3 linked regions of the Leucothrix mucor DSM 2157 genome follow. The main gene of each other region encodes a partner of the protein of the gene in region 2 in a complex. Links are inferred from orthologs where the notes say so. Each region holds a gene or a part of one and is shown on either strand. Other genes may lie near its edges.

Region 1 (2,970 bases), 1.4 Mb from region 2 along the record:
TGACTGTTTTCATAGCGTTGTAACCTTTCCCCGTTTCACGTGAAACATGCGATCAGTATCTAATAATGGGATCAATTCTGCTTGTGTAGTGGTCAGTAATAATTGCTGCTCAAGACCTCGCAAAGTGGTTAACAATGACTGCTTATTTTCACCATCCAATTCAGCAGCCAGGTCATCAATAGCGATAATCCCTTTGCGTAAATCATCAGGGTCAATACTTCGGCTTTGTGCCAGCAGCATGGCAATGGCAATTAATTTGAGTTGTCCACGAGAAGCACTCTGTTGGGCTAAATGACCATTGAATATAACTTGTAACTCCGCTCGATGAGAGCCCGATAATGTTCGTGCGGACTTGATATCCGTTTCTCGTTTTTGCTGGTAGAACGCTTTTTGAGACTCTGGCGACAAATCCATTCCCTGAGCGAATCCTGTGGTCAGCTCAATATCAAGCTTCTGCCCTTCCAACAACTGCTCACTTAATAAAGCAAGCTGAGGCTTTAAAACCTCCAAAGAATGTTGGCGGTAATTTTGAATAACTATCTGCGACTTGATTAACTCATCGGTCCAAATTGGTAGCGCAGATAAATAAGAAGAAACACGCAAACACAAATTACGCTGCTTCAGCACTCGCTGATAGTTCTGCCAGATCTTGTGAAATTCAGGGAATAAGTAAAAAGCAATCCAGTCAATAAATGCCCTGCGGATAGAAGGAGAACCAGTGATTAAATCGATGGAATTTGGATGAATAATCGTCACGGGTAAGTAACGACTGAGTGCAGCCTGAGAATTGATATCCTGTTGATTCACCCGGATACGAGTAGTGCTTTTGCTTTTTTGAATACCGATACGGTAGTGATGATCTTGCTCGGTACACACAGCACGAACTAACAAAGACTCTTCAGTACTACGAATAACATCAACAATTCGGGAGGAGCGAAAAGAGCGACCACGAGAGAGAATGGAGACGGCTTCAAGAATACTGGACTTTCCAGAGCCGTTGTCACCACAGATCAGATTGACCTGCGGTGACAAGCTTAATTCAGCGCTTTCAATAATTCGGCAATGACTAACTGAAAGCTGCTCAAGCAACATGTTGAGACGATTACAGACGAACCGGCATCACCACATAACGCACACCATCGTCATCATCGGATGACAACAAAGCACTAGCGGCAGAGCTAGTGAAATTGAAGTTAACCGTTTCACCGTCCAAATGATTGACCGCCTCTAAGAGGTAGTTAACGTTAAAACCAATCTCAAAGACTTCACCACTGTAGTTCACATCGATCTCTTCCTCCGCACTCTCCTGTTCTGGGTTATTCGACATAAGTGTCAGCAAACCATCAGTCAGGCGCAGACGAATTCCACGGAATTTTTCATTCGACAAAATAGCAACACGCGCTAAGGTGTCACGAAAGACCATACGGTCTAATTGGATTTTTAGCGTGGTGTTGGCAGGTACCGCTGCTTTGTAATCAGGGTACTTTCCATCGATTAGTTTTGATGTGAAACGGACATTATCTTTTTCAACACGAATATGGTTTTCACTAAGTTGAACCCGTACTGACACATCAGAACTGGATTCTAGGATACGCGACAATTCTAAAGCACCTTTACGCGGAACAATAATACCGACACGCTCTGCAATCGCAATTGACTCATCACGGCAATCAGCCAGTGCCAAACGATGACCATCGGTTGATACACTGGACACCATGCCGGTCGTGATATCGAGTAACAGACCATTCAAGTAGTAGCGCACATCTTGGTTTGCCATACAAAAAGCTGTTTTATCCAACAAACGCTTAAACTGACTTTCCATCAACACCAGTTCATTGCTTAATGGAATCTCATCCAACTCCGGGAAATCTTCAGCAGGCAATGTGGCCAATTCAAAACGGCTTCGTCCGCCCTTAATCAGTAAGCGTGAACTGTTTTCATCTTGCTCGACTAAAATAAAGGAGTCGGATGGCAACGCTTTGGTGATATCTAACAGTTTACGAGCGGGTGCAGTAACCGCCCCTTCCCTGTCAACCTGAATATTAATACTGGCACTTAACTCGATTTCAAGATCAGTACCAACCAGACGTAAACGTTCGTTCTCAACACTCAGCAGGACATTCTCAAGAATTTTAGTGGTATGCTTTTTTTCAACGGCACCCACAACATTGGCAAGCAGTTCTACAAGGGTGTCTCTGGCAACTGTAAATTTCATAGCGGTTTCATTATCCGTGTAGCAGCACAATTAGCTGCGCAAGGTTCTAGACAAAATTCGATGAGCCTCTTCAAGGCGACTATCCGATTGTAACAGCTCCCGTACTTTTCGACAGGCATGCAAAACGGTTGTGTGATCGCGTCCACCAAACTTCTCACCAATTTCCGGCAAACTGTGATTGGTCAATTCTTTGGCCAATGCCATGGCTAGCTGTCTTGGACGAGTAACGGTTCGGGTACGACTTTTAGAATCCAAATCCGAGATACGGATATTGAAATACTCGGCGACCAGTTTTTTGATGCTGTCGATGGTAACCATCTTATCCATCACGGCCAATTGATCACGCAGCGCATCCTGAACGAAGTCCATTGTGATATTGGTCGTATTGCGCAGTCGTAAAATCGCCAATACGCGAAGTAGTGCACCTTCCAAGTCACGAATATTGGAGCGGAAGCGACGTGCAATAAAGAAAGCCACATCATTTGGAATATCCAAACCAAGGTGCTCAACCTTTTTGCGCAAAATCGCGACACGTGTTTCAACATCGGGCGGCTCAACTTCTACCGACAGACCCCAGACCAATCTGGACTGCAAGCGATCATCAAGATTTTCAACCTCACGAGGTAAGCGGTCACCTGTCATGATAATTTGCTTCTGGCATTCCAACAACACGTTAAAGGTATGGAAAAACTCTTCCATACTTCGCGTTTTGTTGGCAAAAAATTGAATATCATCAATCAGTAATGCATCAGCCG
Region 2 (3,125 bases):
CCAAGGATAAATGCGGTGGCAACTTGTGGCGTAAGGGCGCTGGAAAAAGCGAGACTAATACCGGCGCCATCAATAAATGATAGAGATAAAAGAATCCAATCCCCATCGGCAGGCACACTTTAAGTAAGCCCATGAGTGAGTGACTTTCCAGTCGGTAGTAGTAGACAAACTCCGGCGGTAACATATAAACAAAGTCGGGAATCATCGCGCCAATAAACAGCGCGGAAAGTCCTCCGAAGTCGCCAAGGTATTTTTTTAATGGGATGGCGGCTACGGGGTGAGATAATGTAAAAGGCATATTCGATTTCTGCTTGTGAGTGCGGTGATTTTCCCGCATAATGCGTCGCTCTGCAATATGGTGACCTGCATCGGTCTCCTCGCGACGAGAAACTGCAAACCCAGCCAGGTCCGGAAGGAAGCAACTGTAGTGGTGGATTCGTGCGCTGAGGGTCGGCTGATGTGGGTTGCCACCAGTTGCAGCTCTTTTCAGCCATCTGTATATTACCTTATGAGTTATCAGGTTCTTGCGCGAAAATGGCGTCCCCAGAATTTCAAAGAAATGGTCGGCCAGCAACATGTGTTGCGCGGGCTGATTAATGCTCTTGATAACGACCGGCTACACCACGCTTATCTATTTACCGGCACCCGCGGCGTCGGAAAAACAACCATTGCACGAATTCTGGCAAAATGCCTGAACTGCGAGACGGGGATTACCTCGGAACCTTGCGGCGTTTGTAATGCCTGTACTGAAATTGCCGCTGGCCGCTTTGTTGATCTGATTGAGGTCGATGCCGCCTCACGTACCAAAGTCGAAGATACCCGTGAGCTACTGGATAATGTTCAGTACGCACCGACCCGTGGTCGTTTTAAAGTCTATTTGATCGATGAAGTCCACATGCTATCCGGCCACAGTTTCAACGCTTTGTTGAAAACGCTGGAAGAGCCTCCCGGACATGTAAAATTTCTATTTGCGACAACTGATCCGCAAAAACTACCCGTCACTATTTTATCGCGCTGCCTGCAATTTAATCTAAAGCGTATGACGCTGGATATGATTGCCGGACACCTTAAGCACTTGCTGGAAGAAGAGCAGATTTCCGGAGATGATGCCTCGGTTCGCCTGTTATCCCGTGCGGCTGACGGCAGTATGCGGGATGCCTTGAGTTTGATGGATCAGGCGATTGCGTTCGGCGATGGCACTTTAAAGCTCGATGAAGTACGCGAAATGTTAGGCAGTATTGCGCATGACCCGCTGATTGCTTTGCTCGAAATGGTGGTTGCCGGTGATGGCGCAGGCATTATTGCCAAAGTCGATGATATGGCTGGCGTAACTCCTGATTTTGCGGCTGCGACTGATGCGATGATTGCTATGTTGCACCAGTTGGCAGTGTTGCAAGTTGTGCCGGGCGCGGATGAAGATGATGATAATCTTCGCGAGCTAGCTGGCAAAATGACGAAGGAAGATGTGCAGCTGTATTATCAGATTGCATTGACTGGCCGTCGTGATTTATCGCTGGCGCCTGATCCTCGCAGTGGCTTTGAAATGTTAATGCTGCGTATGTTGGCATTTCGCCCGACGACGATTGCGCCAATTTCAACGCCGGCTATGCCTGCACCAGCTGCTACGAACTCATCGACACCTACGATATCTGCACCGGTTGCCCAAGCTTCTGAGCCTGTCGTGGCTGCTCCTAGTAGTACAGTAGAATCTGCTATACCTTCAGCGGCCAGTGCTAGTGATACCGTCTCATCGACTACTGCGCTGACCAATAGTGATGCATCGACAGACCGTGCTTCTAAAATTGCTTCGGCTGTTGCCGCAGCGGCTGCATTGGTGGATGAAGAGAGCGCAGAATCCAAAAAAAAAACCATAGCGGATAACGCTAGCACCACAACAACATCGGTAGCACCAGCACCAGCACCAGCACCAGCACCAGCACCAGCACCAGCACCAGCACCAGCACCAGCACCAGCACCAGCACCAGCACCAGCACCAGCACCAAAGCCGGCTGCGCCTGCGTATGATGACGATGATGTGCCGCCAGCTTGGGATGAATATGATCAAATGATCAGCCAAGCCAGCAGTGTCAAGCCCGTTAAGCAAGTTGCTGAGAGTGCGCCACCGGTTGATGATATTCCACCGCCATGGAAAACGGATAAGCCTGCCGCACAAGTTAATGACTTTGCTCAGAAACCTGCTGCGCCTACAAGGCCATCAGAAAGCGCTACACCCGCTGCTAGAGCACCTGAAGTGAGTGAGCCACCACTTCAAACCAATAATTCGGCTCCAAAAGCCAATTCACCGGAACCAAATCGCGCAGCGCCTGCCTCACAAGCTACTGATTACGAGAAAATCGAAGCCGATGATGAGTGGTACAAGGTTGTAAAATCCTTGAAATTATCCGGTTTAGCGGCGGCGTTAATTCAGCACTGTAATATGGACGAGCAAACCGACTCCAAAATCATGCTGCATCTGGAAAGTGCCAGTGAAATGCTGATGCGCGAAGGGGTGGTTGATGAGATTGAAGCGGCGCTTAACGAGTATTACGGTACCCAGCGCACCTTAGTCGTTGCACTTAGGGATTTAAAACTGGAAACGCCGGCCCAATATGATGCTCGTTACTTGGTAGAACGTCAGCAGGCCGCTGAACAACACATCCACGAGGATAGTTTTGTAAAGGCGTTGGCTGAGCGTTTTGGCGCGCGAGTAGTACCCGGCTCAGTGCGCCCGAAGACCGAATAAACAACTTTAATTAACAAGCCCTTGGGCTATACTGGTACAAATTGAATTCAGGAGAGATTGACATGATGAAAGGTGGTTTGGGCAACATGATGAAGCAGGCGCAAAAAATGCAGGAAGACATGCAGCGCGCGCAGGCAGAAATCGCCCTATTAGAAGTCACTGGTGAGTCTGGTGGTGGATTAGTGGCTGTCACAATCAATGGTCAGCACGAATGCAAGCGCATTAAAATTGATCCAAGCCTGATGGAAGATGATGATCAGGAAATGCTGGAAGACCTGATTGCTGCCGCATTTAATGACTCTGTTCAGAAGCTGGCTGCTGAAACTAAAAGCCGCATGGCTGGTGTCACAGCAGGCATGAACTTGCCAGCTGGAATGAAGTT
Region 3 (3,159 bases), 620 kb from region 2 along the record:
GCATCCATCGTTGAGAAAGAAACCGGCGTGCCTGAAGAGCGGCCATTGATTGCCGCTGTATTTCAAAATCGCTTGAAAATAGGGATGATGCTGCAAACAGACCCCAGTGTTATTTATGGCATGGGTGAGCGCTTTGAAGGCAATATTCGAAAATCCGACCTTAGACGTGATACACCTTATAACACCTATACACGTAAAGGGTTAACGCCGACGCCGATTGCAACGCCAAGTGCTGAAGCGATCAGGGCAGTGCTACATCCTGAAGCGACAAAAGCGCTTTATTTTGTCGCACGTGGTGATGGAACCTCGCATTTTTCAAATAGTTATAAAGAACATCGCAGAGCCGTTGTAAAATATCAGCTCAACGGAAATGCTAAAGCTTATCAGGGGGATAAATGAGTCATCCACGTGGCTTATTTCTGAGCTTTGAGGGAACGGAAGGAGCAGGGAAGAGCAGTAATCTGCAGTATGTGAAGGAGATGCTTGAAACTAGCGGGAAAACTGTTTTAGTCACTCGTGAGCCCGGTGGGACGGAAGTTGGCGAGCGAATTCGTGAGATTCTGTTAAACCCTGATCTGCCGGCAATGCATTCGGATACTGAGTTGTTACTAATGTTTGCATCTCGTGCTGAGCATTATCAACATAAGATTTTGCCGGCTTTAAATGAAGGCCAGTGGGTTTTATGTGATCGTTTTACAGATGCCAGCTTTGCTTATCAAGGCGGGGGGCGTGGCATTGATATGGCTCGGATTGCAGAGCTTGAATCCTGGGTTTTAGGTGGCCGCAAGCCGGATCAGACTTTCTTGTTTGATCTACCGGTTGAAATTGGCTTATCTCGTGCGAAGTCTCGTGGTGCAGCTGATCGCTTTGAGCAAGAGGCGGTATTGTTTTTTCAGCGAATTCGAGATTGTTACTTAGCTCGGGCAGCGGCAGAGCCGACACGATTTAAGGTATTAGATGCCTCTCAATCTCTTGAGCAAGTCAGAGATCAGTTGAAAATGACCACATCACAATTACTTAAAGATACGAATTTCGAATGATTTATCCATGGCAGCAAGATGCCTGGAATGCATTGTCACGTGCGCGTGCTCGCGACCATATGCCACATGCTTTATTGTTGGCGGGACCAGAGTATTGTGGCAAGCGTGACTTTGCGTTAGGGCTGGCAAAAGCGTTAATGTGTGAGAATGCACATGGTGCTGATGACTTCGCCTGTGGACACTGTAAAAGCTGTCATTTATTCGAAGCAAGTTCTCACCCGGATTACAGCTCCGTACTCTTAGAAGAGAAAAAAACGCAGATTGTTGTTGATCAGATTCGTCGATTAAATGAGTTTGTGTATCTAAGCCGCAGTTACCAAGAGAGCCGGGTGGTGTTTATCTATCCCGTAGAGCGCTTAAATACTAATGCCGCCAATAGCTTACTGAAAACACTTGAAGAGCCACCTAAGAACACGGTGATGTTGCTGGTGAGTTCTAATTTCTCACAGCTGATCCCGACCATCCGTAGCCGTTGTCAAATTATACAACTCCCACAGCCAACCACCCTGCAAGCAACTGATTGGCTTGAGTCGCAGGATTTAACGCATCCAATTGGTGAGTTACTCCTAGCCTCCGGCGGGCGTCCTTTGTTGGCAAAGGCTTTGGATAGTGGTGAGAAGCTTGCCGAACGAAAGCAGTTTGCTACTGATATTCTTAAGCTGCTTCAGGGGCGTCATTCACTTATCAGCGTCGCAAAGCGTTGGGAGAAGAGTGACAAAGGCGAGTTATTGGATTGGCAGCTGCAGTGGATTGAGTCGATGATTCGCAGTGTTTTTTCGGGTGCCGAAGGTGTCACTGATGCAATTAGCCCTCATCTGAGGAAGCATATGTCACTTAAAAACAATGACCTATGGCGACTTCGTGATAGTATGCTGGAGTTGAAAAAGCATGCCCACACATCGTTAAATGCTCTGTTGTACACCGAAAATATGCTACTGTTGTGGCAGAAAGAAGCTTTGAATCGTTAGAGCTTTACTAATAATAACAATAAGATCGGAAAATAAATCATGGAAATTGACAGCCAGCAAGAAGAGGCGGTTCGCAATGTCATCAACGTTTCAATCAAAGACAAAACTGCCTTGCACGCAAACTACATGCCATTTATTAAAGGTGGCGGTATATATGCGATCACGGATAAGCGCTTTAACTTAGGTGATGAGGTTATTTTGTCGCTTAAGATTATGTCTGAAGCAAAAAAGTATGCTGTTCCAGCTAAGGTTGTCTGGGTGTCTCCAAATCAAGCTATGAGCACACAGGGCGGCGTTGGTGTTCAGTTTAGTGGTCGCACTAAGGATAATGTTCGCATGGCGCTGGAGTCGATTCTAGGGGATTTGGCGGCCAAGCCATCGGTTTATCATACTTACTAAGCCTCAGTGGAAGTGCCAGAATTCACAGGAAAATTAATTTTCCGTTTTGCCGTTGTTTTGCACTAAAGTGAAATTGCATGTTTTTGCTGAAAATCGCTTAGAATCGGCCTTATTTTGTTTAATTTTACATCGAAACACCCATAAAAACAGGGGAGAGGTGATTTTTAGGGGTGTTTTTAGCGAAAGTGACGGCTATTTAGCATTGTGAGCGCTTTAAAAACTAGCTTAAAAAGCGTTTAGTTTTGAATTTATGGCTCAGAATCTTTATTCTGAGCGAATAGCGATTAGTTTTTTGTCTTAAAAAGATCAAAAAACAGCCAAATAAAGAAGAGGGTGCGAGCATTCTTCTTTGTTCTCGTATCCTTCTTCCGATAGTTCCGTTCTATATAGCTATGATCTTTTTGAGCTGTACTTTTGTATTTTTTTGATTTCACCTGCTTGATACTGCTCACAGTGAATCTCTCACGCTTTGTTCATTTCTCTTCAGTGTTTTCTGTTCTCCAGTATTGGCCCATACCCATGCTAGTTCATCATTTTTTCGGTATCAATAACTGAACCAAGATCAAGACAGTTTTTTTACAATTCAAAGCTCGTCGTTTTAGTTTCTTAGGCATACTAGATTTGAGATTTGAGATTTGAGATTTGAGATTTGAGATTTGAGATTTGAGATTTGACTAGCTGATGCATGCGTAAGTCAGAGTTTAGGATTTTCTAGTCGATTTGATGACCTAGTTTGGGTTGTATCGGCAATA

The links.
Region 1: the proteins of dnaX (region 2) and dnaN are in contact, whole or in part, in a cryo-EM structure (PDB 8GIZ), measured with the Escherichia coli proteins. The link is inferred for Leucothrix mucor DSM 2157 from one-to-one orthologs.
Region 3: the proteins of dnaX (region 2) and holB are in contact, whole or in part, in a cryo-EM structure (PDB 8GIZ), measured with the Escherichia coli proteins. The link is inferred for Leucothrix mucor DSM 2157 from one-to-one orthologs.

The regions. Positions count from the first base shown.
Region 1 is NZ_ATTE01000001.1:3,897,661-3,900,630, forward strand. The notes cover bases 160-2,970. They hold dnaN (DNA polymerase III subunit beta), read right to left. Parts: upstream 2,216-2,970; coding sequence 1,103-2,215; downstream 160-1,102. Other genes in these bases: recF (DNA replication/repair protein RecF), read right to left, coding at 160-1,092; dnaA (chromosomal replication initiator protein DnaA), read right to left, coding at 2,246-2,970. In the rest of the region: more of recF, read right to left, coding at 10-159. UniProt on the Escherichia coli protein: Confers DNA tethering and processivity to DNA polymerases and other proteins. Acts as a clamp, forming a ring around DNA (a reaction catalyzed by the clamp-loading complex) which diffuses in an ATP-independent manner freely and bidirectionally along dsDNA.
Region 2 is NZ_ATTE01000001.1:2,501,550-2,504,674, reverse strand. What follows is about bases 160-3,125. They hold dnaX (DNA polymerase III subunit gamma/tau), read left to right. Parts: upstream 160-508; coding sequence 509-2,743; downstream 2,744-3,125. Other genes in these bases: LEUMU_RS0111155 (YbaB/EbfC family nucleoid-associated protein), read left to right, coding at 2,809-3,125; LEUMU_RS0111165 (DUF4184 family protein), read right to left, coding at 160-298. In the rest of the region: more of LEUMU_RS0111165, read right to left, coding at 1-159. UniProt on the Escherichia coli protein: Part of the beta sliding clamp loading complex, which hydrolyzes ATP to load the beta clamp onto primed DNA to form the DNA replication pre-initiation complex.
Region 3 is NZ_ATTE01000001.1:1,878,529-1,881,687, reverse strand. What follows is about bases 23-3,022. They hold holB (DNA polymerase III subunit delta'), read left to right. Parts: upstream 23-1,036; coding sequence 1,037-2,008; downstream 2,009-3,022. Other genes in these bases: LEUMU_RS0108340 (PilZ domain-containing protein), read left to right, coding at 2,048-2,407; tmk (dTMP kinase), read left to right, coding at 396-1,040; mltG (endolytic transglycosylase MltG), read left to right, coding at 23-399. In the rest of the region: more of mltG, read left to right, coding at 1-22. UniProt on the Escherichia coli protein: Part of the beta sliding clamp loading complex, which hydrolyzes ATP to load the beta clamp onto primed DNA to form the DNA replication pre-initiation complex.